3 regions of the Streptomyces sp. NPDC014764 genome follow, and region 1 is predicted to be linked to each of the others. Evidence: riboswitches for the same ligand, from Rfam matches in the RefSeq annotation. Region 1 holds a riboswitch; each other region holds the start of a gene.

Region 1 (9,944 bases):
TGATGCCCGTCATGCCGCCCGCCGGACGTCCCTGCGGACGCACGATGGAGGCCGGGAAGCGCAGCAACTGCGCGTCGTCGGTGATGAAGACGAGGTCCTCCTCACCCGTGCGCAGTTCGGTCGCGCCGACGATCCGGTCGCCCTCCTTGAGGGTGATGACCTCCAGCTCCTCCTTGTTGGAGGGGTAGTCGGGCACCACACGCTTGACCACACCCTGCTGGGTGCCGATTGCCAGGCCCGGCGAGGACTCGTCGAGCGTGGTCAGGCACACCACCTGCTCGTCGTCCTCCAGGGACACGAACTCCGCCAGCGGCGCACCGCCCGACAGGTTCGGCACCGGCATCGACTCGGGCAGCTGGGGCAGGTCGATCACATTGACCCGGAGCAGCCGGCCCGCCGAGGTGATCACGCCGATCTCGCCGCGCGCGGTAGCCGGGACGGCCGAGAGGATCACGTCGTGCTTGACGCGCTTGCCGCCGGAGGTGTCGGCGAGCGGCCGGTCGTCGGCGGTGCGTGCCAGCAGTCCCGTGGACGACAGGAGCACGCGGCACGGGGTGTCCGCCACCTGAAGCGGCACCGCGGCCGGGGCGCCGGCCGACTCCAGCAGCATCGTGCGCCGGTCGTTGCCGAACTTCTTCGCCACCGCTGCCAGTTCGGACGAGACCAGCTTGCGCAGCTCCGCGTCCGAGTCGAGGATCCGGGTCAGCTCCTCGATCTCCGCGTTCAGCCGGTCCTTCTCGGCCTCCAGCTCGATCCGGTCGTACTTGGTGAGGCGGCGCAGCGGGGTGTCCAGGATGTACTGCGTCTGGACGTCGCTCAGCGAGAAGTGCTCGATGAGCCGCTGCTTGGCCTGCGCCGAGTTCTCGCTGGAGCGGATCAGGCGGATGACCTCGTCGATGTCGAGCAGCGCCGTGAGCAGGCCCTCGACCAGGTGCAGCCGGTCGCGCTTCTTGCTGCGGCGGAACTCCGAGCGGCGGCGCACCACGGTGAAGCGGTGGTCGAGGTAGACCTCGAGCAGCTCCTTGAGGCCGAGGGTGAGGGGCTGGCCGTCCACCAGCGCCACGTTGTTGATGCCGAAGGACTCCTCCATCGGCGTCAGCTTGTACAGCTGCTCCAGCACGGCCTCCGGCACGAAACCGTTCTTGATCTCGATGACGAGGCGCAGGCCGTGCTCGCGGTCGGTGAGGTCCTTGACGTCGGCGATCCCCTGGAGCTTCTTGGAGCCCACCAGGTCCTTGATTTTGGCGATCACCTTCTCCGGGCCGACCGTGAACGGCAGCTCGGTGACGACGAGGCCCTTGCGGCGCGCCGTCACGTCCTCGACGGTCACCGTGGCGCGGATCTTGAACGTGCCGCGGCCGGTCTCGTACGCGTCCCGGACGCCGTTGAGGCCGACGATCCGGCCGCCCGTGGGCAGGTCGGGGCCCGGGACGTGCTTCATCAGGGCGTCGAGGTCGGCGTTCGGGTGCCGGATCAGGTGCCGTGCGGCGGCGACGACCTCACGCAGGTTGTGCGGCGGCATGTTGGTGGCCATGCCGACGGCGATGCCCGAGGCGCCGTTCACCAGGAGGTTGGGGAACGCGGCGGGCAGGGCGACCGGTTCCTGCTCCTGGCCGTCGTAGTTGGGCGCGAAGTCGACCGTGTCCTCGTCGATGGACTCGGTCATCAGGCTCGTGGCCTCGGCCATGCGGCACTCGGTGTACCGCATCGCGGCCGGCGGGTCGTCGTTGCCCAGCGAGCCGAAGTTGCCGTGGCCGTCCACCAGGGGCAGGCGCATGGAGAACGGCTGCGCCATGCGGACGAGGGCGTCGTAGATCGACGCGTCGCCGTGCGGGTGCAGCTTTCCCATCACCTCGCCCACCACGCGCGCGCACTTGACGTAGCCGCGCTCGGGGCGCAGGCCCATCTCGTTCATCTGGTAGACGATGCGGCGGTGCACCGGCTTGAGACCGTCACGCGCGTCGGGCAGGGCGCGGGAGTAGATGACCGAGTACGCGTACTCGAGGAAGGAGCCCTGCATCTCGTCGACGACGTCGATGTCGAGGATCTTCTCCTCGTACGGGTCGTCGGGCGGCGGGGTCTTCGTGCTGCGGCGGGCCATCGCTGCCGGCTCCTTGCTGAAGCGTGGGACGGGATCTGACGCGGACCATTGTGGACCTTCGCACTGACAGGGCGGGACCAGGACCCGGGTCCTGCCGCCCGGTTCGGCGCGGTACGGCGGCGCGAGCAGGCTACGCGGCTCCGTCGCCGGTCACTCCGCGGGGTCGCCCCGAGGACCGCACCGACACCTCGGCGGGGCCGCCCGCGGACCGCACCGACCCCTCGGGGGAGGCGGCGCCCCCGTGGCCGGCACGGCCCCGGGTGAGTGCGACCCGCCCGCCTTCGGTCCGCCCCGGCGCACACCCCCACCCGCCCGCACCCCGAAGGCGCACGACGGCGCATCCCAGGAAGCGACCCGGCGCACACCCCCGTCACGCGCCGTGCGCTTCTCTCACTCCTCGCACGCCCCGCACCACCGGCCCCACCAGGTTCTCGCTCTCGGCGTAGCGGCCCGGTCCGGGAACTCCACCGGCTGTCCGCACGCTTGCATACAGTGGCAGGACCGGCAGAAACGGCGGTGTCGACGACGACCGCCTCCGCGATCGAAGGGACGTACATGCCCATGGGTCACACGGCCACAGCCCAGGCAGGCTCCGGGGGCCTGACAGCGACCGAGCACCGCCTGGCCAACGGCCTGCGCGTGGTGCTCTCCGAGGACCACCTGACCCCGGTCGCGGCGGTGTGCCTCTGGTACGACGTGGGCTCACGGCACGAGGTCAAGGGCCGTACCGGCCTGGCTCACCTTTTCGAGCACCTGATGTTCCAGGGGTCCGCCCAGGTGAAGGGCAACGGTCACTTCGAGCTGGTGCAGGGCGCCGGCGGCTCGCTCAACGGCACCACCAGCTTCGAGCGGACCAACTACTTCGAGACCATGCCCGCGCACCAGCTGGAGCTCGCCCTCTGGCTGGAGGCCGACCGCATGGGCTCCCTGCTGACCGCCCTGGACGAGGAGTCCATGGAGAACCAGCGGGACGTCGTGAAGAACGAGCGCCGTCAGCGCTACGACAACGTCCCCTACGGCACGGCTTTCGAGAAGCTCACCGCCCTCGCCTACCCGGAGGGCCACCCCTACCACCACACCCCGATCGGGTCGATGGCGGACCTGGACGCGGCGACCCTGGAGGACGCCCGTCAGTTCTTCCGCACCTATTACGCGCCGAACAACGCGGTGCTGTCCGTGGTCGGCGACATCGACCCCGAGCAGACGCTCGCCTGGATCGAGAAGTACTTCGGCTCCATCCCGTCCCACGACGGCAAGCCCGCTCCGCGCGACGGCTCGCTGCCGGACGTCATGGGCGGGGAGCTGCGCGAGGTCGTCGAGGAGGAGGTCCCGGCGCGGGCGCTGATGGCCGCCTACCGGCTCCCGGAGGACGGCACGCGCGCGGCCGACGCGGCCGACCTGGCGCTCACCGTCCTCGGCGGCGGCGAGTCCTCGCGCATCTACAACCGCCTGGTGCGACGTGACCGCACGGCCGTCGCGGCCGGGTTCGGCCTGCTGCGGCTGGCCGGGGCGCCGTCCCTCGGCTGGCTGGACGTCAAGACGTCCGGCGACGTCGAGGTGCCCGTGATCGAGGCCGCCATCGACGAGGAGCTCGCCCGGTTCGCCGAGGAGGGCCCCACCGCCGAGGAGATGGAGCGCGCCCAGGCCCAGCTGGAGCGCGAGTGGCTCGACCGGCTCGGCACGGTCGCCGGCCGCGCCGACGAACTGTGCCGCTACGCCGTGCTGTTCGGCGACCCGCAGCTCGCCCTGACCGCCGTGAGCCGGGTCCTGGAGGTGACGGCCGAGGAGGTCCAGGAGGTCGCCAAGGCGCGCCTGCGGCCGGACAACCGCGCCGTGCTCGTCTACGAGCCCGTCGCCCCGGCGGCCGGTGACGAAGCCGACGCAGCCGACGAAGCCGCCGCAGCCGGCACCGACGAGAACGAGGAGGCGGCGAAGTGACCGAGCTCGCCACGATGGAGTTCCACCCCCGGCCGCAGGCGGGCGAGGCCAGGCCCTGGGCCTTCCCGGCCCCCGAGCGCGGCGCCCTCGACAACGGCCTGACGGTGCTGCGCTGCCACCGCCCCGGCCAGCAGGTCGTCGCCGTCGAGGTGGTCCTCGGCGCCCCCCTGGACGCGGAGCCGGAGGACCTGGACGGCGTCGCCACGATCATGGCGCGCGCCTTCTCCGAGGGCACCGACAAGCATTCCGCCGAGGAGTTCGCCGCCGAGCTGGAGCGCTGCGGCGCCACCCTCGACGCGCACGCCGACCACCCCGGCGTCCGCCTCAGCCTGGAGGTGCCCGCCTCGCGGCTCGCCAAGGGGCTCGGGCTGGTCGCCGACGCCCTGCGCGCCCCCGCCTTCGCCGACAGCGAGATCGAGCGGCTGGTCCGCAACCGCCTCGACGAGATCCCGCACGAGCTGGCGAACCCGTCGCGCCGCGCCGCGAAGGAGCTCGCCAAGGAGCTGTTCCCGGCGAGCGCGCGCATGTCCCGCCCCCGCCAGGGCACCGAGGAGACCGTCGCGCGCATCGACTCCGCGGCCGTGCGCGGCTTCTACGAGAAGCACGTCCGCCCGGCCACGGCGACCGCCGTGGTGGTCGGCGACCTCACCGGCGTCGACCTGGACGCGCTGCTCGCCGACACCCTGGGCGCCTGGACCGGCTCCCAGGCGCAGCCGCGGCCCGTCCCGCCCGTGGTCGCGGACGACACCGGCCGCGTGGTCGTCGTGGACCGGCCCGGCGCCGTGCAGACGCAGTTGCTGCTCGGCCGCACCGGCCCGGACCGCCATGACCGCGTGTGGCCCGCCCAGGTGCTCGGCACGTACTGCCTCGGCGGCACCCTGACCTCCCGTCTGGACCGTGTCCTGCGTGAGGAGAAGGGATACACCTACGGCGTACGGGCGTTCGGCCAGGTACTGCGCTCGGCCCCCGACGGCACGGGCGCGTCGATGCTGGCCATCAGCGGCTCGGTCGACACCCCCAACACCGGCCCCGCGCTGGACGACCTGTGGACCGTGCTGCGCAGGCTGGCCGCCGAGGGCCTCACCGACGAGGAGCGCGACGTCGCCGTGCAGAACCTGGTGGGCGTGGCGCCCCTCAAGTACGAGACCGCCGCTGCCGTCGCGAGCACCCTGGCCGACCAGGTCGAGCAGCACCTGCCGGACCACTACCAGGCCGACCTGTACCGGCAGTTGGCCGCGACCGGCACCGTGGAGGCCACGGCGGCCGTCGTGAACGCCTTCCCGGTGGACCGTCTGGTGACCGTGCTCGTGGGTGACGCGGCGCAGATCAAGGCGCCCGTGGAGGCGCTCGGGATCGGCGAAGTCACCGTCGTCACGGCCGAGTAGAACCGCGGCGGGACGCACGCGCGGGGGAGCCCCGGTGACGGGTACGTCACCGGGGCTCCCTTATGCCCGAATTGGGGCGGAGGTTGCCCGTCTGCCCTGTGGGATGCGCTACAAAACCCGGGATTCGTTTGAGGATTGCGAGATGTCCCGCTTAGTTTCGTGCGGGCTGTTCGTCGGGCAGTGCGCCGCATCCGCGGCACCGGACAGCCATCGCCGAGTCCCCGTACGGCGCGAGCCAGGGGAGCCGGGGACCCACACGAAGTCCCTGGGGTGAATCGGACGCCCGCGCGTGTCGCGAGGGGGTCCGTAGGAGACCTTCCTGCTCCGAACCCGTCAGCTAACCCGGTAGGCGAGAGGGAAGGAAAGGACCAGCTTGTACATGGCGTTCACCCGCGCCACCGGGAAGCACCGTCGTCCCAGCCGCGTCCAGCGCGGCACCGCCCGCGCCGCGGGCGTCGCGGCCCTCGCGGGCACCGGCGTCGTCGGCTCCCTCGCGGCCCCCGCGCTCGCCGCCGAACCGGCCGCGGCGCAGACCGGTCTCACCCCTGTCGTCACCCTCGGCGACGTGGTCGCCGACCGCGTCGACGCCCAGGCCGCCGCCCAGCACGAGGCCGCCCGCGTGGCGGCCCAGGAGGCCGCGCGCAAGGCCGCCGAGGAGGCGGCCCGCGAGCGCGCCGTCGAGGAGGCCCAGAAGGCCCGCGCCGAGAAGGAGCGCGCCGCGCGTGAGGCGGAGCGCAAGCGTCTCAACACCTTCGTCTCCCCGATCCCCGGCTCGTACGTGTCGACCGCGTACCAGAGCGGCGGCGCCATCTGGTCGTCCGGCAGCCACACCGGGATCGACTTCCATGCGGCCGGCGGCACCCCCGTCCAGTCCGTCGGCGTCGGCACGGTCGTCGAGGCCGGCTGGGGCGGCGCGTACGGCAACCAGGTCGTCATCAAGATGCACGACGGCACGTACACCCAGTACGCGCACCTGTCGTCCGTCTCCGTGTCGGCGGGGCAGGAGGTCACCGCCGGCCAGCAGATCGGCCTGTCCGGCGCCACCGGGAACGTCACCGGCGCCCACCTGCACTTCGAGGCGCGCATGTCCGCCGAGTACGGCTCCGACCTCGACCCGGTCTCCTACCTCCGGTCGCACGGCGTGAACATCTGAGGCGCACCCTCCCGCCTTCCGGGCCCCGGCTCCCACGAGCCGGGGCTTTCGCCGTTTTCGAACCCTTCCGCGCGGGCGCCGCCTGTCCAAAAATTATGTATGGATTCCGGTCCCCCGTCGGAAATTGTCGTCGATTGCAATAGAGTCACGAACGGACGTCAATCGTCGACGTTTCACGGGGATTAAGCCGGAGGTCGGTCATGCGTATTCCCGCGCACTCGGTGTGCACGGCGATCCGGGACGACATCGTCGCCGGTGTCTACGAGCGCGGGGCCCGGCTCACCGAGGAACTGCTCGCCCGCCGCTACGGGGTCTCCCGCGTTCCGGTCCGGGAGGCGCTGCGCACCCTGGAGGCCGAGGGGTTCGTGGTGACCCGGCGGCACGCGGGCGCGTGCGTGGCCGAGCCCACCGAGCAGGAGGCCGCCGACCTGCTGGAGATGCGCCAGCTCCTTGAGCCCCTGGGCGCCTCCCGGGCGGCCCAGAGGCGCACCGACGCCCATCTCAAGGTGCTGCGCGGCCTGGTCAGGCTGGGACAGGAACGCGCACGTCAGGGCAACAGCGACGACCTGCGCTCCCTGGGCGGCTGGTTCCACGAGACGCTCGCCCAGGCCTCAGGCAGCCCGGCGCTGACGTCGATGCTGACCCAGGTCAGGCACAAGATCGCCTGGATGTACGCGGTCGACGGACCGCCCGACCCGGTCGCGTACTGGGCGGAGCACGGCGCGATCGTGGACGCCGTGGCGCGCGGCGACGGCGAGCGGGCGCGGTCGCTCACGGCGCTGCACACCGAGCAGGCGAAGGCCGGACACCGGCTGCGGTTCGGCTCCGGCGCCGAGCGAGCCGTCCGCACGGACCGTGTGAGGAACTCGCAACATCCCGTAAACATGCCGAGCCTGCGCCATTAACACGGGTCCCGTATACAAAGAGGGCGTAAATGGCGGGGGCTATTTCTGCTGCCCCGAAATGGGAATGGGAAAGGCCCGCCCGGTGATCCGGGCGGGCCTTTCCGTGTCGCACGGCCTTCGCGTGCGGAATTCTGGTTCAGACGGTCTCGGGGAGTTCCTCGAGACCCTCGGCGACCAGCTTCGCCAGACGGTCGAGGGCGGCGTCCGCACCCTCGGCGTCGGAGGCGAGGACGATCTCTTCACCGCCCTGGGCGCCCAGGCCCAGGACGGCCAGCATCGAGGCCGCGTTGACGGGGGTGCCCCCGGCCTTGGCGATCGTCACGGGGACGCCTGCGGCCGTGGCGGCTCGGACGAAGATGGAGGCGGGGCGGGCGTGGAGACCCTCGGCCCAGCCGACGTTGACGCGGCGCTCAGCCATGTGTTGCTGCCCTTCGCTGTTCAGGGTTGTCTAGACCAGTCTTCCATATCGTGGCGCGTGCCCGGAGCGGCGTCCGGGACGGCCTCCACGACTGCCGGGCCGCGGCCTCGGCCCGGCGGTCGTCCACCACAGACTGCCTCGCGCCGCCGCCGGACGCGAGCCGTACTCTGGGGCCCATGCAGACCTCGTCGGACCGCCACGAGTACCCCGCCCACTGGGAGGCCGACGTGGTGCTGCGCGACGGCGGCACCGCGCGCATCCGCCCCATCACCGCCGACGACGCGGAGCGCCTGGTCAGCTTCTACGAGCAGGTGTCCGACGAGTCGAAGTACTACCGCTTCTTCGCGCCCTACCCGCGGCTGTCGGCCAAGGACGTGCACCGCTTCACCCACCACGACTTCGTCGACCGGGTCGGGCTCGCGGCGACCGTCGGGGACGACTTCATCGGCACCGTGCGCTACGACCGCATCGGCGCCGGCGGGCGGCCCGCCACCGGCGCGGAGGCCGACGAGGCCGAGGTCGCCTTCCTGGTGCAGGACGCCCACCAGGGCCGGGGCGTCGCCTCCGCCCTCCTGGAACACATCGCCGCGGTCGCGCGTGAGCGCGGCATCCGCCGGTTCGCCGCCGAGGTGCTGCCCGCCAACACCAAGATGATCAAGGTGTTCACCGACGCCGGGTACACCCAGAAGCGCAGCTTCGAGGACGGCGTCGTCCGCCTGGAGTTCGGCCTCGAACCCACCGACCGCTCCCTGGCCGTGCAGCACGCGCGCGAACAGCGTGCGGAGGCCCGCTCCGTGCAGCGGCTCCTCGCGCCCGGCGCGGTCGCCGTCATCGGCACCGGCCGCACCCCCGGCGGCGTGGGACGCAGCATCCTCGGCAACATCCGCGACGGAGACTTCACCGGCCGCCTCTACGCCGTGAACGGCGCGCTGCCGGAGGGGCAGAAGGAGCTCGACGGCGTCCCCGCCTTCCGCTCCGTGCGCGACATCGACGGGCCCGTGGACCTCGCGGTCGTCGCGGTGCCCGCCGACCGCGTCCCCGAGGTCGTCGCCGAGTGCGGCGAGCACGACGTCCAGGGCCTCGTCGTGGTCTCCGCCGGCTACGCCGAGTCCGGCCCCGAGGGCAGGGAGCGCCAGCGCGCCCTGGTCCGGCAGGCCCGCAGCTACGGCATGCGGATCATCGGACCGAACTCCTTCGGCGTCATCAACACCTCGCCCGAGGTGCGGCTGAACGCCTCGCTCGCACCCGACATGCCCCGCGCAGGTCGCATCGGCCTGTTCGCCCAGTCCGGCGCCATCGGCGTCGCGCTGTTGTCCCGCCTGCACCGGCGCGGCGGCGGCGTCACCGGAGTCACCGGCCTGTCCACGTTCGTCTCCTCCGGCAACCGCGCCGACGTCTCCGGCAACGACGTCCTGCAGTACTGGTACGAGGACGCCGACACCGACGTCGCCCTGATGTACCTGGAGTCCATCGGCAACCCCCGCAAGTTCACCCGCCTCGCACGCCGCACCGCCGCCGCCAAGCCTCTGGTCGTGGTGCAGGGCGCGCGCCACGGGGCGGGACCGCGCGGGCACGCCGTCCGCGCGACCCAGCTGCCGCACGCCACGGTCTCCGCCCTGCTGCGCCAGGCCGGGGTGATCCGCGTGGACACCATCACCGACCTGGTCGACGCCGGCCTGCTGCTCGCCCGCCAGCCCCTCCCCGCCGGACCCCGGGTGGCGATCCTCGGCAACTCCGAGTCCCTGGGCCTGCTCACCTACGACGCCTGCCTCGCCGAAGGGCTGCGCCCGCACCCGCCGCAGGACCTCACCACCGCCGCCTCCGCGGCCGACTTCCACGCCGCGCTCTCCCGCGCGCTGGCCGACGACTCCTCCGACGCCGTCGTCGTCACCGCCATCCCCTCGGTGGGCGAGGGATCGGTCGGTGACGCCGCCCTGGCGGAAGCGCTGCGCTCGGCCGCCGCCGAGCAGCCCACCAAGCCGGTCCTCGTGGTCCACGTCGAACTGGGCGGCCTCGCGGAGGCCCTGTCCGCCGCGACGAGCAC
Region 2 (9,944 bases), on a different contig from region 1:
TTCGTCACGTCCGCGGCCTGCTGCTGTTCCCGCTTCTTCTCGCGGCTGAGTCGAGACATCGTTCCCTCATTCGGGTCGTACACCTACCGTCGAGTGTGTCCGCTCGCGCGCGCTGTGCGCGTCACCGCGTTGTCACAGGCTCGTCCCAAGGGCCGCCGGCCCCGGTTCCGTACCGGGCGGGGGGCATGGACGATCGAGCCGCCGAGCAGGAGAGGGTCATGCGAGCAGGTACGGGACAGGGACCGGAGATCTGGCTGCGGGGCCCGGTGACGGCGCCGGAGGCGGCCCCTCCGGGACCGGCGCCCGCCCATGCGAGGGCCCGGCGCTTCTCCTGGGTCGGCCTGCACGGCGGCGCGGGCGTCTCCACGCTCGCCGCGGTGTACGGCGGCCACGACTGCGGGCGGTCCTGGCCCGCCCCCGGCACCCCGCGTTCCGTGCTGCTGGTCGCCCGTACCCACGCGGCCGGACTGGACGCGGTGCTCCCGGCTGTCGAACTGTTCCGGCGCGGTGAGGCGCCGCACGGGCTCGACCTGGACGCCGTCGTCCTCGTCGCGGACGCGCCGGGCCGGCTCCCGCGTCCTCTCGCGCACCGGGTGCGGCTGGTCGAACCGCTGATCGACGTGTACCGGGTGCCGTGGGTGCCCGGCTGGCGCCTCGGCGACCTGGGTGGCCGGCCGCCGCGCGAGACGGAGCCGCTGGCCCGTCTCACCGGCTCCCTGCGGTGAGCGTGGACGGCGCGCGGGAGATCGCGGACGCCGTGTGCGCGGGGGCGCGCCGGGCCGTGGACGTGGTCGCGGAGACGCTGGCGCGGATCGAACGGGCCGATCCGGAGCTGTGTGCGTTTCTCGACGTGTGGGAGCAGCAGGCGCTGCGGCGGGCTGCCGAGGCGGACGCGCGGGTCGCAGCCGGGGAGCGCCCGCCGCTGGCCGGGGTGCCGGTCGCGGTCAAGGGGCGGCGCGGGCTGCAGGCGGCGGAGCCGCTGCTCGACGCGGGTGCGGTCGCCGTGGGCGCCACGTCGGTGCCGGGGCCGGGAACCCCCTGGCAGACGTGGGGGCTCGGGGCGCGCGGCCGTACGGTCAACCCGTGGCGGGCGGACCGTACGCCGGGCGGGTCCTCGGCCGGGGCGGCGGTGGCGGTGGCGGCCGGACTGGTGCCCCTGGCGACGGGCGTCGACGGGGCGGGCTCGGTGCGGATCCCGGCGGCGTGGTGCGGGGTGACGGGGCTGAAGGTGACGGGTGGCCGCTTCCCGTCGAGAGACCGTACGGGGCTGGCCGCGCCCGGGATTCTCGCCCGTACGGCGGCGGACGCGGGCCTCTGGTGGCGGGTCGTCTCGGACCGGGACGCGTCTGCGCCTCCCTTCCCCCTCACCGCGGTCTGGTCGCCCGGCCTGGGCTTCGCCTCCCCCGACCCGGAGCCCGTCTCCCTGGCGCGGGAGACGGTCGGCCGGCTCGTGGAGGCGGGCGTGGTGCGCCTCGCGCGGCCACCGGTCGAACCGTCCCTTCTCGACCCCGGCCCCGCCTGGCTCACCCTGCGCACCCCGGGCGCCGACCCGGCCGGCGCCCACCGCGTCCGAGCCGCCAACGACACCCGTCTCCACGCCCTCTTCGACCGCGCCGACCTGCTGCTCACGCCCACGACGCCGACCGCGCCGCACGGCCACGACGGCCCCGGCGACACCTACTCCACCGCGCTCACCTGGGCGTTCAACCTCAGCGGTCAACCCGCGCTGAGCGTTCCGGCCGGACTCGGCGCCGACGGCTGCCCGGCGGGGCTCCAGCTGGTGGCCCCGCACGACCGGGAGGACCTGCTGCTCACCGTGGCGGAGGAGGCCGAGAGACGGGGCGCGGTCGAACCGCTGCGGGCGTCGTCGCGGGGAGAGAACCGGCCGCTCGGCTGAGAAGGGAGGGCCGCCCGCTCCCGGACTGCCCTTGCGGGCACTTACTTGCGTATGCATATGATGCAGAAGCCTGTTATTGGCGAACGCCGGATATTTGGGAGACCACCATGACCCGCCGTTTCCTCTTCGTCCTGGGCAGCGCCCGCCCGGACGGCAACTCCGAACTGCTGGCCCGCCGCGCCGCCGAGCAGCTGCCCCCGGACGTGGAACAGCGGTGGATCGACCTCACCGCCCACCCCCTGCCCGAGTTCGAGGACCTGCGTCACGACAGCGACCACGTCCGCCCGACCGAGGGCGCCACCGCCCTGCTGCTGGACGCCACGCTCGCCGCGACGGACCTGGTGATCGTCTCCCCGCTGTACTGGTACTCGGTGTCGGCTCAGGCCAAGCGCTACCTGGACCACTGGTCGGGCTGGCTGCGCACCTCCGGCGTGGACTTCAAGGCCACGATGAAGGGCCGCACGCTGTGGGGCGTCACCGCGCTCGCCCACGAGGAGCCCGAGGTGGCCGACCCCCTGGTCGGCACGCTGAACAACTCGGCCGCCTACCTGGGGATGCGGTTCGGCGGGGTGCTCCTCGGCAACGGCAGCAAGCCGGGTGACGTGCTCAAGGACACGCAGGCGCTGACCCGGGCCAAGACGTTCTTCACCCAGGACGCCCCGCTCGCCCGCTTCCCGTACGAGGCGGGCTGACGCTTCCCTACGCCGTGACGTCCTTCGTCGTGAACCGTGCCCAGGCCGCCGAGCCGAAGACCGCGGCGTAGAGGGCCTGGAGGCCGAGGTTCTTCGTCAGGTCGTCCCAGTGGACCGGTTCGCGCATCAGGTCGGCGAAGGACAGCCAGTAGTGGGAGAAGAGGTAGGGGTGGAGGGCGTGCAGCTGGGGGATCTGGTCGAGGATCTGGACGGTGATGAGCAGCCCGACCGTGGTGGCCATCGCCGCGATGCCGCTGTTGGTGAGGGTGGACACGAAGAGGCCCAGCGCGGCCACCCCGAGCAGGGACGCGGCGACGACCAGGGCGATCAGCAGGGCGCGGACCAGGCCCTCGCCGAAGGTGATGCGGGTGCCCGAGATGGTGGTGAGGTCGCCGAGCGGGAACAGCAGCGCGCCGACGGCCAGCGCCGAGACGGCCACCACCAGGGTGGCGGCCAGGCAGAACACCATGACCGTCGCGTACTTGATGAGCAGCAGGCGGGTGCGGCCCGAGGGAGCGACCAGCAGGTAGCGCAGGGTGCCCGCGCCCGCCTCGCCGGCCACGGCGTCGCCCGCGATCACGCCGACCGCCATGGGCAGGAAGAACGGCAGGGTCGCGGCGAGCGCCGTGAAGACCAGGAACAGGCCGTTGTTGGTGATCTGCGAGACGAACGCGGGTCCCCCGCCGCCCCCGGACGAGCCGTCGCCGGTCTCGATGCGCACGGCGATCCCGACCAGCACCGGCACGGCGGCCAGCACGCCCAGCAGAGCGAGCGTGCGCCAGCGGCGGAAGGTGGTGCGCAGTTCGTCGCGCAGGAGGCCCAGCGTCCACGACGGACGGGGTCGTACCGGCGCGCTCACCGTCTCAGCCCGCGACATCGAACCCCTCCCCCGTCAGCGCCACGAACGCGTCCTCCAGCGAGGCCCGTTCGACCCCGAAGCCGCGTACCCGGACGCCTGCCGTCACCAACGCCGCGTTCACTTCGGCGAGGTCGCGCCCGGGCACATCGCCGGTCACCCGGTCGCCGTCCGCGACGACGTCGGCGAGCCCCTGCTCCTTCAGTACCCGGGCCGCGTCGGCCGGGTCGGGCGTGGTGACCACCAGGCGGCCCCGGGCGTCCGCGGCCAGCCCGGCGACCGGCCCCTGTGTGATCAACCGGCCGCGGGCCATCACCGCGACGTGCGTGCAGACCTGCTCGATCTCGTCGAGCAGATGGGAGGAGAGGAAGACGGTCGTGCCGTCGGTGGCGAGTTCACGGACGAGCGCGCGGATCTCCCGCATGCCCTGCGGGTCGAGGCCGTTGGTCGGCTCGTCCAGCACCAGCAGCCGGCGGGGCCGCAGCAGGGCGGCGGCGAGACCGAGTCGCTGCTTCATGCCGAGGGAGTACGCCCGCGCCTTCTTGCCGGACGCGGCCGTGAGGCCCACCCGGTCCAGGGCGGCGGCCACCCGGGCCTTCCGGGTGCGCGGGTCCGCGGTGGGGTCGGCGGCGTCGAGACGCAGGAGGTTGTCGCGGCCGGAGAGGAAGCCGTAGAGGGCGGGGCCCTCGATGAGGGCGCCGACGTGCGGCAGGACGGTGCGCGCGGAGCGGGGCATGGGGCGCCCCAGCACGTGTGCGGTCCCGGAGGTCGGCTCGATCAGGCCCATCAGCATGCGGATGGTGGTGGTCTTGCCGGAGCCGTTGGGGCCGAGGAAGCCGAAGACGCTGCCCGCCGGGACGGTCAGGTGCAGGTCGTCCACGGCGAGCTGTCCGCCGCGGTAACGCTTGGTCAGTCCACGGGTGACGACGACGTCGTCACCCGTGGGCCGCCCGTCGCGTGTCTGCTCCGTGGCGGACGTCCCGTCCATCGGCTCCCCCGTTCCCCCGGGCCGTGGGTCCGGGGAGCTACTTCCCCGCCTCGGCCGCCTTCACCAGCGCGTCCTTGGTGACCGTACCCACGTAGACCTTGCCGTCCTCGGTGATGAGGGCGTTGACCAGGCGGGTGCTGAACACGGTGCCCTTGCCGAAGTCGCCCTTGACCTGGTCGCCGAGGGAACCGAGGAAGCCGCCGAGGTCGCCGCCGACCTCCTCGGTGGGCAGGCCGGCGCCGGCCCCGGTGTCGAAGGCGGCGACGGTGTTCCAGCCCTCGCCGAGCATCCGCAGCCCGTCGAAGCCCTTGCCGAGGTCCTCCTCGGACTTCGGGCCCCGCTGCGGCTTCCCGCCGAAGTCGCCGTGGCCGCGGTCCTGTTCGGCGTCCTCGGTCACCTTGGCGCCCTTGGGCGGGGTGAACTCGAAGGTGGAGGGGTCGGGACGGTCGAAGCTCACCTTGGTGAAGCCGACGTCCACGACCGCCGAGCCGCCGCTCGACGGGGTGAGCGTGAACTTCAGCGGCATGCCCGTCTCACCGTCCACGGCGATGCTGACGGCGCCGACGGTGGAGCCGGACTGCTTGGGCTCGACCACCAGCCGGTAGGCGTCGCGGCCCGCCACCTGGGCGGTGCCGTCGACCTTCACGGACGTGGTGTCGTCGACCGCCTTCAGCGCCTCCTCCGCGAAGTCCTTCGGAGTGGCCGGAGGCTGCTGCGCGCTCCGCTCCTTCGCGTCCGCCTCGTCGACGGTGGCGTGGTAGACCTCGTTGGACGCGCTGTCGTAGCCCCAGACGTCCTTGCCGTTGTGGATGAGGCTGTACTCGGCCGCGTTCTCCAGCAGCGACAGCTTCTGGCGGTCCGGGCCGTCGGCGGCGACGCGCAGGGTGTGCGTGCCGGACGCCAGCTCGGTGAGCCGGCCGGACGGGTCGGCGGAGGAACCGCCCTCGCCGTCCCCGCCGCCCGTCGCGCCGGACAGCAGGCCGCTCTCCAGCCCGCCGAGGTTCGGCAGCCCCAGATCGGTGGTGATCTTCACGGTGCCGGACAGCCGCTCCACGTCCGACTTGGCGATCTTCTCGATGAGCTGCGCGGCGGTGATGTCCGGCAGGTCCGGGTCGCCGGAGTCGGCGAGCGCCGGGACGAGTCCGATCGTCGCGGCCGCCACGCCCATCACGGTGACGGGGACCACGTATCGCGCGGCCTTGCGGCGCCCGGCGCGCGGCTCCTCGGCCTCCCCCGCGGTCGTCGTGTCGTCGGATTCGTACGGTGCCATGTGTGCCCTCCGTCGTCGCGGCGGCTTCCGTCCCGTGTCCTCGCACCAGTTCGGCCCGAGCCGCCATTCTCACCCGAACCGGTGAGAAGTGGTGTTGTCCGTCGTGGTCCATCTGACCAAAAGCGCGGGACGGAATCGTCAGACCGCGGGCTCAACTGCGCGTACTGCTGCGGTATGACACGGGAGGACGGCGCCTCCCCCGCCCCGTAGGGGTCACCCGGGTACCGGAGGCGTACGGGGGACGGCGGGGCGGGTCAGCCGGCCCGGTGCACCACGGCGTCGCACAGCTCGACGAGCGCCGACTTGGCGGGGCCGTCGGGCAGCGGGGCGAGGGCGGCACGCGCCTCCTCGGCGTAACGCACGGTGTCCCGTCGGGCCTGGCCGAGCGCGGGGTGGGCGCGCAGCAGACGCAGCGCCTCGGCGTGCCGGGCGTCGTCGGTGAGGTCGGAGTCGAGCAGCTCGCACAGGGCGAGGTCCTCGGCGAGGCCGAGCCGGGCCGCCCGCTCGCGCAGCCGCAGCACGGGGAGGGTGGCGATGCCCTCGCGCAGGTCGGTGCCGGGGGTCTTGCCGGACTCGTGGGAGTCGGAGGCGATGTCGAGGACGTCGTCGGCGAGCTGGAAGGCGACGCCGAGCCGCTCGCCGTACTGGGTGAGGACGTCGACGACGGTCTCGTCGGCGCCGGACATCATCGCGCCGAACCGGCAGGAGACGGCGACCAGGGAGCCGGTCTTGCCGCCGAGCACGTCCAGGTAGTGGTCGACCGGGTCGCGGCCGTCCTGCGGGCCCGCGGTCTCCAGGATCTGGCCGGTGACCAGCCGCTCGAACGCCTCGGCCTGCACCCGCACGGCCTCCGGGCCGAGGTCGGCCAGGATGTGCGAGGCGCGGGCGAAGAGGAAGTCGCCGGTGAGCACGGCGACCGAGTTGCCCCAGCGGGTGTTCGCGCTCGCGACCCCGCGCCGCACCTCGGCCTCGTCCATCACGTCGTCGTGGTACAGCGTGGCCAGGTGGGTGAGCTCCACCACGACGGCCGACGGCACGACGCCGGGCGCGTAGGGGTCGCCGAACCGGGCGGCGAGCATGACGAGCAGCGGGCGGAACCGCTTGCCGCCGGCCCGCACCAGGTGCTGGGCGGCCTCCGTGATGAACGGCACCGCGCTCTTGGTGGCCTCGAGCAGCCCTTCCTCGACAGCCGTCAATCCGGCCTGGACATCGGCTTCCAGAGCCTGGTCCCGCACGCTCAGCCCGAACGGCCCGACGACGGTCACGAGGGGTCTCCTGTCTGCTGGTGTCTGCTGGCGGTTACACGGTTTGTCGATAGGTCGCTGCCACCACTCGAGTCAGCGTATCCGGTCAGGTTTCGATCACCGCCAGGGCCCGGGGTCACAAGCAGGGCGATACGGGATCAGAAGCGGAGTGTTTTTGATCGGCTGATAACAACGGACATACCTCGGTTTCCCGGACACAGCGACCCGTGGACCATCCTGCATCACCCCGCAGTCCGATTTGCCGTCATTGATGGGCGAATTCCTCTTGGCGGCAAATGCACCCACGGCCGCCGTCCCGTGAGGTGAGTCACGCGCCGGACGGCCTCCGGGACACCCTCGCACACGCCCGTCAGGCCGCTCCACACAATGGAGTTGACGGTTGGCGACAGCAAAGGATCAAGCACGCAAAACCACCCATCTCAAGATCAAACGGGGCCTTGCGTGATCGTCGCACTTGTTCCCGACATGTGCTCTCGCATACGTTCCGGGCCTGCCGGGTGGACGCCGAGTCCTGCCGCCACCCGCATCACACCCGACGACCAACTCACGCACGGCAGGAGCGGGGGACCCAGGTAAGTCGCCGTACCGGACACCGCGCCGGGACGGCTCGGGGTGAAGCCATGCCCGCAGGGGCACGGCCGGGCACTCTCCCGCCCGAACCCGACAGCTCACCTCGCAGGCGTAGGAGAGGAACCCAGACATGCCCGTCATCGCTTCGTCACGCCGCCGCCTCGTCCGCACCCTCGCCGTCGCCGGCACCGGCGTCGCCGTGGTCGCGCTGCCGCTGTTCGGCGCCACCAGCGCCTCCGCGGCCCCCTCGGCCCAGGCCACGACCGCCGCCTCCACGACCGCGTACCCGGACAACCTCGACGGCTGGATCCGCGAGGCGATGGACGTCATGGCGCAGAACGGCATCCCCGGCTCCTACGACTCCATCCACCGCAACATCATGCGGGAGTCGTCCGGCAACCCGGCCGCCATCAACCTGTGGGACTCCAACGCCGCCATGGGCACCCCGTCGAAGGGCCTGCTCCAGGTCATCGACCCGACCTTCCAGGCGTACCACGTGCCCGGCACCGCCTTCGACCCGTTCGACCCGGTCGCCAACATCGCCGCGGCCTGCAACTACGCCGCCGACCGCTACGGCTCGATCGACAACGTCTTCGGCGCGTACTGAGCCGACCTCTGACGGCCGAGACCGGCCGTCTTCCCGAACAGTCGCTCGAGGACGACGGCCACGCCGTCGTCCTCGTTCGACAGGGTGACCTCGTCGGCCACCGCCTTCAGCTCGGGGTGCGCGTTGGCCATGGCGACGCCGTGACCCGCCCACCGGAACATGGGGACGTCGTTCGGCATGTCCCCGAAGGCGACCGTGTCCTCGGGGCGCAGCCCCAGATGCTCGGCGGCCAGCGCGAGACCGGTCGCCTTGGTGACCCCGCACGGCTGGAGCTCCACCGTGCCCGGCCCCGACATGGTGACCGTGGCCAGCGAGCCGACCACGGACCGGGCCGCCGCCGCCAGCGCGTCGTCCGACAGGCCCGGGTGGCGCAGCAGCACCTTGCTGATCGGCCGCTCCCACAGGTCGTCGCGCCGCTCCACCCGCACCGACGGCAGCTTCGGGTGCGGCATCCGGTAGCCCGGCTCGATCAGCGTCAGCCCGTCGACCCCGTCCTGGTCGACCGCGGCGTACACCTCCCCCACCTCGGCCTCGATCTTGCCGAGCGCGGTCTCCGCCAGCTCCCGGTCCAGCCGGACCGACCACAGCATCCGCTGCGCGGCGGCGTCGTAGACCTGCGCACCCTGTCCGCACACCGCGAGCCCCGTGCAGCCGAGGTCGTCGAGCAGCGACCGCACCCTGGGGGCCGGCCGGCCGGTCACCACGAGGTGCCGGACACCGGCCCGCTCCGCCCGGGCGAGGGCGGCGAGGGAGCGGTCGGAGAGGGTGTCGTCACCACGCAGCAGCGTCCCGTCCAGGTCGGTGGCGATGAGAGAACGATCGGTGGGTGCGGCCATGATCAGAGAATACGGACAAGAGGACCGTCCGATTCACCGCGCCCGTATGCCCGCGCATTGGGTGCGTTTTGCCTTCTTGTGCCGCCGATACGCGACCGGTTGAGACCTGTTTTCCCTTTTGACCGGAACACGGTGCGCTCCACCGCGCCCCGGCTCCGGGAGTCGTCCCCTATTACAGAAGCCCACCGGGACGCGACCCCGTAACGTGTGGCACGGCCACGGACACGTGGCCCACCCGCGCACACGAAAGCGAGGCAGCACCCGATGCCCCCCTTCGATGTCCCCGAGGGCGACCCCTTCGGCCCGCACAACCTGCCGTACGGCGTCTTCTCGCTCCCCGGTTCGGCGGAGCGCACCGTGGGCGTCCGGCTGGGCGACCACGTCCTCGACGCCGGCGCGGCGGCGCACGCCCTGGGCTCCCCCTACGCCTCCCTGCTCGCCCGCCCCACCCTCAACCCGCTGCTGGCGGCGGGCCGCACCGCCTGGTCGGACGTGCGCCGCGCACTCACCGCGTGGGTGACGGTCCCGGCGCACCGGGAGACCGTCGAGCCCTTCTTCCACCCGCTCTCCGAGGTGACCCTCCATCTGCCGTTCGAGGTCGCGGACTACGTCGACTTCTACGCCTCGGAGAACCACGCGCGGAACGTCGGGCAGATCTTCCGCCCCGACGCGGCCGACTCCCTGACCCCCAACTGGAAACACCTGCCGATCGGTTACCACGGCCGCTCCGGCACCATCGTGGTGTCCGGCACCGACGTCGTGCGCCCCTCCGGGCAGCGCAAGGCGCCCACCGACACCGCCCCGGTCTTCGGCCCGTCCGTGCGGCTCGACATCGAGGCCGAGGTCGGCTTCGTCGTCGGCGTCCCCTCCGAGCAGGGCCGGCCCGTGCCGCTGAGCGCCTACCGCGACCACGTCTTCGGCCTGTGCCTGCTCAACGACTGGTCCGCCCGCGACGTCCAGGCC
Region 3 (8,310 bases), on a different contig from region 1:
GACAGGAGGGCACCATGACGCGACCGCCCGTCCGCCCCTCGGGGCACCGGACCTCCGACCCGTACGACCGGCTGCTGGAGGAGCGGATCGTCGTCCTGGGCACGCGGATCGACGAGACCGCGGTGAACGACGTGACGGCCCGGCTCATGCACCTCGAGCACCACGCCCCGAACCGCGACATCTCGCTGTACGTGAACTCCTCCGGCGGCCCCTTCCACGCCATGTCCGCGTTGTACGACGTCCTGACGTACGTCACCTGTGACGTCGAGACGGTCTGCCTGGGCCGCGCGGAGGGGACGGCGGTGCTGCTGCTGGCCGCCGGCACGCCGGGGAAGCGGTACGTCCTGCCCGGCTCCCGGCTGGTGCTCCGTCAGCCCGCCCTTCACGAGCCGGTGGAGGGCAGCGCGAGCGACCTGGCGGTCCGGGCCGACGAGCTGGCCCGGATCAGGGTGCGTACGGAGGAGATGCTGGCCCGGCACACCGGCCGGCCCGTGGACCGGGTGCGGGCCGACCTGGAGCGGGACCTCGTCCTGGACGCGCAGGCCGCCGTGGACCACGGCATCGCCGACCGGATCGTGCCGCACCACCGCAGTGCCCGTACGGCGACCGGCGGGAGGTGAGCAGACGATGCTGCCCGAACTGCCGCCGCTGCCCGCGCTGACCCGGGCGGAGGCCGAGCTGATCGACCGTTACCTGGAGGTCGTCGACCTGCTCGGCCGGGTCAACCCGGCCCAGGGCGGCGACACCTATCGGAGCCTGCGCGCGGCCCAGGCGCTGGTGGGCAAGGCGGTCGCGCTGCGCGACGCGCTGACCCTGATGCACCGGCGTGGCGAGAGCGAGCTGCACGCCGCGACCCTGGCACGCGCCCTGCGGGTGCTGGACGGCGAGCGGCGCACGGCCAGGGTCACGCTGCCGCCGCAGACGGGGCGTTGACGTGAGCGGGCCCGGCGCGAAGGGCCCGCTCGACGGCACACCCCGCGACGAGTTGAAACGGACCGAACGGCTTACCCCCGTCCGGCGTAGACGAACCTCCTTTTTTCATGCCGTCGAACTTGCGCACCCGCGCCCGCCGAGGGGCGGAATTGACCGTCCCACCCCTGGTCCTGGCCTCACACGCCCTCTTGACGGCGACTCGAACGGACAGCTGTCCACCCGAACGGGTGAGTGGTGAGTAACAACACAAACCACCCGTTCCGTTGGGAAATCGCTCGCGCCATGGGTCAAGATCCCTGACTGACGACAAGACCCCGCCGCCGCGGCGGGGCGATCCGGGCGGACGCCGAGTCCTGCCGCCGCACGGATGACCGGTCGACAGGAGTGGATCGGCAGGAGTGGAGGACCCAAGCACGACGGGTCGCCGGTACGCGCACAGTGCGCGTCCCGAGCAGCCCTTGGGGTGAAGCCGCGTCAGCGGCCGGGCTACTTCGCCAGCCCGAATCCGACAGGTCATCCTTCACAGGCGGCTGACGAAGGGTTGCGCATGAGTGCGCTCAATCGTGTCCCGTCTCTCATGGCCCGGGCCGGCACGGCCTCGGCCCTCACCCTCGCCGCCGTCGGCGGCTCGATCGTGGTACCAGGAGCGGCCGGGGAGGCCGCCGCGGCGACCGTGGGCAGCAAGGCCCTGAAGGTCGCGGCGTCCAAGAAGGGGGCGCCGTACGCGTGGGGGGCGACCGGACCGAACCGGTTCGACTGCTCGGGCCTGACGCTGTACTCGTTCAAGAAGGCGGGGAAGAAGCTCCCCCGCACGGCCGCGCAGCAGTACAACAAGACGCGCCACATCTCCAAGAGCAGCCGTAAGGCCGGGGACCTGGTCTTCTTCCACTCGGGCAACTACGTGTACCACGTCGGTATCTACGCCGGGAAGAACAAGATCTGGCACGCCCCGAAGACCGGCGACGTGGTGCGGCTGCAGAAGATCTGGACCAACAGCGTCTGGTACGGCCGCGTGAAGTGACGGGCGGGGGCGGTGGCGCCCGCGGGAGCGCCGCTGCCGGGCCGCGACCGGCCATGCGGGCCCTGGCCCGCGTGGCGTCCCGCAGGGGCCCGGCGGGGTCGCCCTCAGGACGACGACCGCCCCGGGCCCCGCACGCCGTCCGTCACGGCCTCCGACGCCCGTACGGACCGTGACGCGACGTCACGGCTCCTGCTGCGACGCTACGGCGACCGTCTCCGCGGGCTGGGCGGTGACGGGCCGGACGGTGGCGGCGCCGGGCCACGGGAGTTCGACGGCGACCGTCTTGCCTCCCTCACGGGTGGGCCGGATTCTCAGCCGGCCGCCGCACTCCGCGGTGAGCCAGCGGATGATGACCAGACCGCGCCCGTTGTCCTGCTGGACCGCCGCGGGAAGCCGCTTGGGGAACCGCGGGTGGCCGTCCGTCACCCCGATGTGCACCCGCTCGTCGCGGACCAGGACGACGTCCACCGTGAACGTGGGCGACTGGCCGAAGGTGTGCTGCACCGCGTTGGTCGCCAGCTCGGAGACGATCAGCCGGACGGTGTCGCAGAGTTCGGCGTCCGGTGGCAGCCCCCATTCCGCCAGCGCACCGGCCACATGGGCCCGCGCGGCGGAGACCGAGGCTGGATCGCTCGGCAGAGTGACGGATGCTTCCAGGTGATCTGCCATGGCGACGTCGTCCCTTTCCCACGGGACCGCAGTCCGACACGGAGCGGCTGGTTCGAGTACGGTCCCGCACTGGTGCTTCGTCGCCAGACTGCCATCACCGCAGGGTGCCGCGCGGCGATCCACCAAGATATGCATATATCTGTCGCTCAAAGCGGTGAACTCTGCGACGGGAGACCGTATCCGGGCGGCCCGGAAGGAGTAAGGAGAGGCCCATGCAGCACGGTCCCGCGGTGCGCCGCAGGAAACTGGGCGCCGAACTGCGCGCGCTGCGCACCGCGGCCGGACTCACGAGCGGCGACGCGGCCCGGCTGGCGGGCTGGCACCAGTCGAAGGTGAGCCGGATCGAGACGGGCACGAGCGGCACGAAACCGGCCGACGTACGGTTACTCCTCGACGTCTACGGCGTGGACGACCCGCAGTTGCGGGAGTTGCTGCTGGTGCTGTCGGGCACCGGCGACGGCGACGGACGGCACCACTGGTGGCACGCGTACCGTGGTGTACTGCCCCCGACGTACCGGGACTTCATCAGTCTGGAGTCGCAGGCCGGCGCGATGCGCACCCTGGAGACCACGGTGGTCCCGGGACTGCTGCAGACGCCCGAGTACGCACGGGCGGTGACGGAGGCGGCCCTGGAGGGCGCGTCGGAGGAGAGGCTCGACGCACTCGTGGAGGTGCGGCTGGCCCGGCAGGACGTGCTGCGCGCCGAGCCGCCGCTGAAGCTGTGGGCGGTGCTGGACGAGGCCGTGCTGCGCCGGGAGGTGGGCGGACCCGAGGTGATGGCGCGTCAGCTGGACCGGCTGGTCGAGGCGTCCCGGCTGCCACAGGTGCGGTTGCAGGTCCTGCCGTTCAGCGCGGGCGCGCACATCGGCGTGACGGGTCCCTTCGTCATCTTTTCATTTCCGCGCACATCTGACCTGGATGTGGTGGTGCACGACCACTTGACGACTAGTCACTACCTGGAACGGAAAGAAGACCTCCGGGCGTACTCGGAGGCCTTCGAGGCACTGGCGAGCCACGCCCTCTCTCCCGAGGAATCGTCGGAATTCATCGCCGGCGCAGCGGCCGGCGCGTAAGGAGGCACGATGCCTGCACCGCCTCGGACCATCCCTTCCAGCCTCGCCCTGCACGAAGTGCGGTGGCTGCGCAGCAGCTACAGCACGGGGGCGAACAACTGCGTGGAGACGGCCCGGCCGTCCGCCGGCCCGTCGGCCGGACTGCTCGCAGTGCGCGACAGCAAGGCCCCGGACGGGCCCGCGCTGCTCTTCTCGCCCGACGCCTGGGCCCGCTTCTTGACGGCGGTCCACTGATCCGGCGTCCCCGTCCATGAACGGGACGAGTCCCGTCGTCCCACCGACCATCCGTTCCTCGCGCGACACACGGCCGTGCCCCGCCGACTCATGGCCGCGTTTCGCCGATCACCCGTACAGCGCGTTCGATCTCCGCCCCGGACAGGTCCGCCCGGGCGGTCAGTCTGAGCCGTGAGATGCCGTCGGGCACGGAAGGAGGACGGAAGCAGCCCACGGACAGACCGGCCGTCCGGCAGTCGGCCGCCCAACGCACGGCCTGCTCCGGGGACGGAGCGCGCACGGAGACGACCGCGGCGTCCGGACGCACCGCTTCCAGGCCCGCGGCCGTCAGCCGGGCGTGCAGCTCACGCGCGACCTCGCCCGCGCGCGCCGCACGTCCGGGTTCGCGCCGCAGCAGCCGCAGAGCCGCCAGGGCCGCGCCCGCCGCCGCGGGGGCCAGACCGGTGTCGAAGATGAACGTCCGCGCCGCGTTGACCAGATGGCCGATCACCCGCGCCGGGCCCAGCACCGCACCGCCCTGGCTGCCGAGCGACTTGGACAGCGTCACCGTCACCACGACGTCCTCGTCGCCCGCGATGCCCGCCGCGTCCGGTGCGCCCCGGCCGCCGTCGCCCAGCACGCCGAGCCCGTGCGCGTCGTCGAGCACCAGACCCGCGCCGTGCTCCCGGCACGTCTCGGCCAGCGCGGCCAGCGGGGCCGCGTCGCCGTCCACCGAGAACACCGTGTCCGACACCGCCACCGCGGGTCCCTCGTAGCCGTCCAGCGCCTTGCGTACGGCGTCCGGGTCGCGGTGCGCGACCACCTGGGTCGTACCCCGGGCCAGCCGGCAGCCGTCGATCAGCGAGGCGTGGTTGCCCGCGTCGGAGACGACCAGCGAGCCGTGCGGGGCGAGGGCGGTGACGGCGGCGAGGTTGGCCGCGTAGCCGGAGGAGAAGACCAGGGCCGCTTCGAAGCCGCAGAAGTCGGCCAGTTCGCGTTCGAGTTCGGTGTGCAGCTCGGTGGTGCCGGTGACCAGCCGGGATCCGGTCGCGCCGCCGCCCCAGGTACGGGCCGCCCGCGCGGCCCCCTCGGTGACCTCGGGGTGGCGGGCGAGGCCCAGGTAGTCGTTGCTCGCCAGGTCGAGCAGCGGCGTGTCGGCCGGCCGGGGACGCAGGGTGCGGATGAGCCCGGCCCTGCGGCGCAGTTCCGCCTGCTCGTCGATCCAGCCGAACGCCATCGGTCCTCCGCGGAATTTGTAGGCAATGCACAGACATTAGCGGCAGACCGCCCGGCACACGGTGTGGTGATACCCACACCGCCGGACGGCTCTGTTGTCCGAAGTCTCCTTGGCCCGGACGGGCCCCTTACGACAGGATCGGCTCCCATGGACCTGCTGAACACGCTGGTGGACAAGGGGCTTCGGCGCGAGACGCCGACACGGGCCGAGGCGCTGGCCGTCCTCGCGACGACCGACGACGAGCTGCTCGACGTGGTGGCGGCGGCCGGGAAGGTGCGCAGGCACTGGTTCGGCCGCCGGGTGAAACTCAACTATCTGGTCAACCTCAAGTCCGGGCTGTGCCCGGAGGACTGCTCCTACTGCTCCCAGCGGCTCGGCTCGAAGGCCGAGATCCTCAAGTACACCTGGCTGAAGCCGGACGAGGCGTCCCAGGCCGCCGCCGCGGGACTCGCCGGGGGCGCGAAGCGGGTGTGCCTGGTGGCGAGCGGCCGCGGCCCCACGGACCGGGACGTGGACCGGGTGTCCGACACCATCAAGGCGATCAAGGAGCGACACGAGGACGTCGAGGTGTGCGCCTGTCTGGGTCTGCTCTCCGACGGCCAGGCGGAGCGGCTGCGCGAGGCGGGTGCGGACGCCTACAACCACAACCTCAACACGTCCGAGTCGACGTACGGCGACATCACGACCACGCACACCTACGCCGACCGGGTCGACACGGTGCGCAAGGCGCACTCGGCCGGCCTTTCCGCCTGTTCCGGGCTGATCGCGGGCATGGGCGAGACCGACGAGGACCTGGTCGACGTGGTGTTCTCGCTGCGTGAGCTGGACCCGGACTCGGTGCCGGTCAACTTCCTGATCCCGTTCGAGGGCACCCCGCTCGCCAAGGAGTGGAACCTGACGCCGCAGCGCTGCCTGCGCATCCTGGCGATGGTGCGGTTCGTCTGCCCGGACGTCGAGGTGCGGATCGCCGGCGGCCGCGAGGTGCATCTGCGCACGATGCAGCCGCTCGCACTGCACCTGGCCAACTCCGTCTTCCTGGGCGACTACCTCACCAGCGAGGGCCAGGCCGGCAAGGCGGACCTGGAGATGATCGCGGACGCCGGCTTCGAGGTGGAGGGCGCCGGGGAGGTCACCCTGCCCGAGCACCGGACAGGCGGCGGCTGCGGGTCCCACGCGGGCGGCGGGGCGTGCGGGTCCCACGCGGGCGGCGGGGCGTGCGGGTCCCACGAAGGCGCCGAGGCCGGCTGCGGGTCCCACGAGGGCGGCGGCTGCGGTTCGCACGAGGGCGGCGGCGTCTGCGGGACGGCCCCCGTCTCCGCGCCTGCGCCCGCCGCCACCGCCGACGAGCCGCGTCCCGACCTGGTGGCCGTGCGCCGTCGGGGCGCCGGAACGGACCTCGCGCCCAATGCCTGAGCCCGACGCGTCCGTCGCCGCCCTGCTGGAGCTCGACCGGCGGCATGTGTGGCATCCGTACGGGCCCATGCCGGGGCGTCAGGAACCGCTCGTCGTCGCCTCGGCGAGCGGGGTCCGGCTGACGCTCGCCGACGGGTCGGGCGACCTGGTCGACGGCATGTCGTCCTGGTGGTCGGCGATCCACGGCTACAACCACCCGGTGCTCAACGAGGCCGCGCGCGACCAGCTCGGCCGGATGAGTCACGTGATGTTCGGCGGGCTCACGCACGAGCCCGCCGTACGGCTGGCGAAGCTCCTTGTCGACACGTCACCGGACGGTCTGGAGCACGTGTTCCTGGCCGACTCCGGGTCGGTGTCGGTCGAGGTCGCGGTCAAGATGTGCCTGCAGTACTGGCGTTCGCTGGGCCGGCCGGAGAAGCGGCGGCTGCTGACCTGGCGGGGCGGGTACCACGGCGACACCTGGCACCCGATGTCGGTGTGCGACCCCGACGGCGGGATGCACGACCTGTGGTCCGGGGTACTGCCGCGCCAGGTGTTCGCCGACGCCCCGCCCGGCCAGTACGAGGAGGAGTACGCCGAGCATCTGCGGGAGCTGATCGGGCGGCACGCGCACGAGCTGGCCGCGGTGATCGTGGAGCCCGTGGTGCAGGGCGCGGGCGGTATGCGGTTCCACTCCCCCGCGTATCTGCGGGTGCTGCGGGAGGCGTGCGACGCGCACGACGTGCTGCTGGTCTTCGACGAGATCGCGACCGGGTTCGGGCGCACGGGCGCGCTGTTCGCGGCGGAGCACGCGGCGGTGTCACCGGACGTGATGTGCGTGGGCAAGGCGCTGACCGGCGGTTACCTCACGATGGCGGCGACGCTGTGCACCTCACGGGTTGCCGAGGGCATCTCGCGCGGCGAGGTGCCGGTGCTGGCGCACGGCCCGACGTTCATGGGCAACCCTCTCGCGGCGGCCGTGGCGTGCGCCTCCGTGGAGCTGCTGCTCGGGCAGGACTGGCGCGCGGAGGTCAAGCGGATCGAGTCCGGGCTGCGTGAAGGGCTGGCCGAGGCGGCCGAGCTGCCCGGGGTGCGGGAGGTACGCGTGCTGGGGGCGATCGGGGTCGTCCAGCTCGACCACGACGTCGACATGGCCGCGGCCACCCGGGCGGCCGTGCGCGAGGGCGTGTGGCTGCGCCCGTTCCGCGACCTGGTGTACACGATGCCGCCGTACGTCACGGGCGACGCGGACGTCGCACGGATCACACGCGCGGTGTGCGCGGCGGCGAAGGAGGGATGACATGCCGGTGCTGGTGGTGACGGGCACGAACACCGAGGTCGGCAAGACGGTGGTGACGGCCGCGGTCGCCGCGACGGCGCTGGCGGGCGGCCGTTCGGTGGCGGTGCTGAAGGCCGCGCAGACGGGGGTCGGACCGGACGAGCCGGGAGACGCGGCGGAGGTCGTGCGGCTCGCCGGGGCGGTCACGTCGGCCGAACTGGCCCGCTACCCGGAGCCGCTGGCCCCGGCCACGGCGGCCCGCCGGGCCGGGCGTGCGCCCGTGCATCCGCACGAGATCGCCGAACGGGCCGCCAAGCTGGCCACCGAGCACGGCATGGTGCTGGTGGAGGGCGCGGGCGGCCTGCTGGTGCGGTTCGACGCGGCCGGCGGGACGCTCGCGGACGCGGCGGGGCTGCTGCGCGCGCCGGTGCTGGTGGTCGCGTCCGCCGGGCTCGGCACCCTCAACGCCACGGAGCTGACGGTGCGAGAACTG

What was found. Region 1 has a riboswitch for cyclic di-AMP ahead of ACF1AG_RS08555 (M23 family metallopeptidase). Riboswitches for the same ligand answer to the same signal wherever they lie in the genome.
Positions count from the first base shown of each region.
Region 2: linked by a shared signal. The riboswitch ahead of ACF1AG_RS25425 (transglycosylase SLT domain-containing protein) and the one ahead of ACF1AG_RS08555 (M23 family metallopeptidase) in region 1 are both predicted to bind cyclic di-AMP.
Region 3: linked by a shared signal. The riboswitch ahead of ACF1AG_RS19200 (C40 family peptidase) and the one ahead of ACF1AG_RS08555 (M23 family metallopeptidase) in region 1 are both predicted to bind cyclic di-AMP.

Region 1 covers NZ_JBIBXY010000002.1:784,621-794,564, reverse strand. Annotated here, with positions in the region: gene ACF1AG_RS08570 (DNA topoisomerase IV subunit A) at 1-2,101, opposite strand, end outside; gene ACF1AG_RS08565 (pitrilysin family protein) at 2,657-4,039, shown strand; gene ACF1AG_RS08560 (pitrilysin family protein) at 4,036-5,424, shown strand; cyclic di-AMP (ydaO/yuaA leader) riboswitch at 5,626-5,791, shown strand; gene ACF1AG_RS08555 (M23 family metallopeptidase) at 5,804-6,577, shown strand; gene ACF1AG_RS08550 (GntR family transcriptional regulator) at 6,778-7,482, shown strand; gene ACF1AG_RS08545 (HPr family phosphocarrier protein) at 7,619-7,900, opposite strand; gene ACF1AG_RS08540 (GNAT family N-acetyltransferase) at 8,077-9,944, shown strand, end outside.
Region 2 covers NZ_JBIBXY010000012.1:167,305-177,248, reverse strand. Annotated here, with positions in the region: gene ACF1AG_RS25465 (tetratricopeptide repeat protein) at 1-59, opposite strand, end outside; gene ACF1AG_RS25460 (DUF6668 family protein) at 219-725, shown strand; gene ACF1AG_RS25455 (amidase family protein) at 722-1,897, shown strand; gene ACF1AG_RS25450 (flavodoxin family protein) at 2,005-2,589, shown strand; gene ACF1AG_RS25445 (ABC transporter permease) at 2,597-3,466, opposite strand; gene ACF1AG_RS25440 (ABC transporter ATP-binding protein) at 3,453-4,433, opposite strand; gene ACF1AG_RS25435 (outer membrane lipoprotein carrier protein LolA) at 4,471-5,703, opposite strand; gene ACF1AG_RS25430 (polyprenyl synthetase family protein) at 5,958-6,968, opposite strand; cyclic di-AMP (ydaO/yuaA leader) riboswitch at 7,495-7,663, shown strand; gene ACF1AG_RS25425 (transglycosylase SLT domain-containing protein) at 7,669-8,145, shown strand; gene ACF1AG_RS25420 (HAD family hydrolase) at 8,109-8,981, opposite strand; gene fahA (fumarylacetoacetase) at 9,246-9,944, shown strand, end outside.
Region 3 covers NZ_JBIBXY010000007.1:96,577-104,886, reverse strand. Annotated here, with positions in the region: gene ACF1AG_RS19210 (ATP-dependent Clp protease proteolytic subunit) at 15-620, shown strand; gene ACF1AG_RS19205 (hypothetical protein) at 628-933, shown strand; cyclic di-AMP (ydaO/yuaA leader) riboswitch at 1,268-1,477, shown strand; gene ACF1AG_RS19200 (C40 family peptidase) at 1,481-1,954, shown strand; gene ACF1AG_RS19195 (ATP-binding protein) at 2,135-2,623, opposite strand; gene ACF1AG_RS19190 (helix-turn-helix transcriptional regulator) at 2,836-3,696, shown strand; gene ACF1AG_RS19185 (DUF397 domain-containing protein) at 3,706-3,930, shown strand; gene ACF1AG_RS19180 (8-amino-7-oxononanoate synthase) at 4,019-5,146, opposite strand; gene bioB (biotin synthase BioB) at 5,294-6,559, shown strand; gene ACF1AG_RS19170 (adenosylmethionine--8-amino-7-oxononanoate transaminase) at 6,552-7,838, shown strand; gene bioD (dethiobiotin synthase) at 7,840-8,310, shown strand, end outside.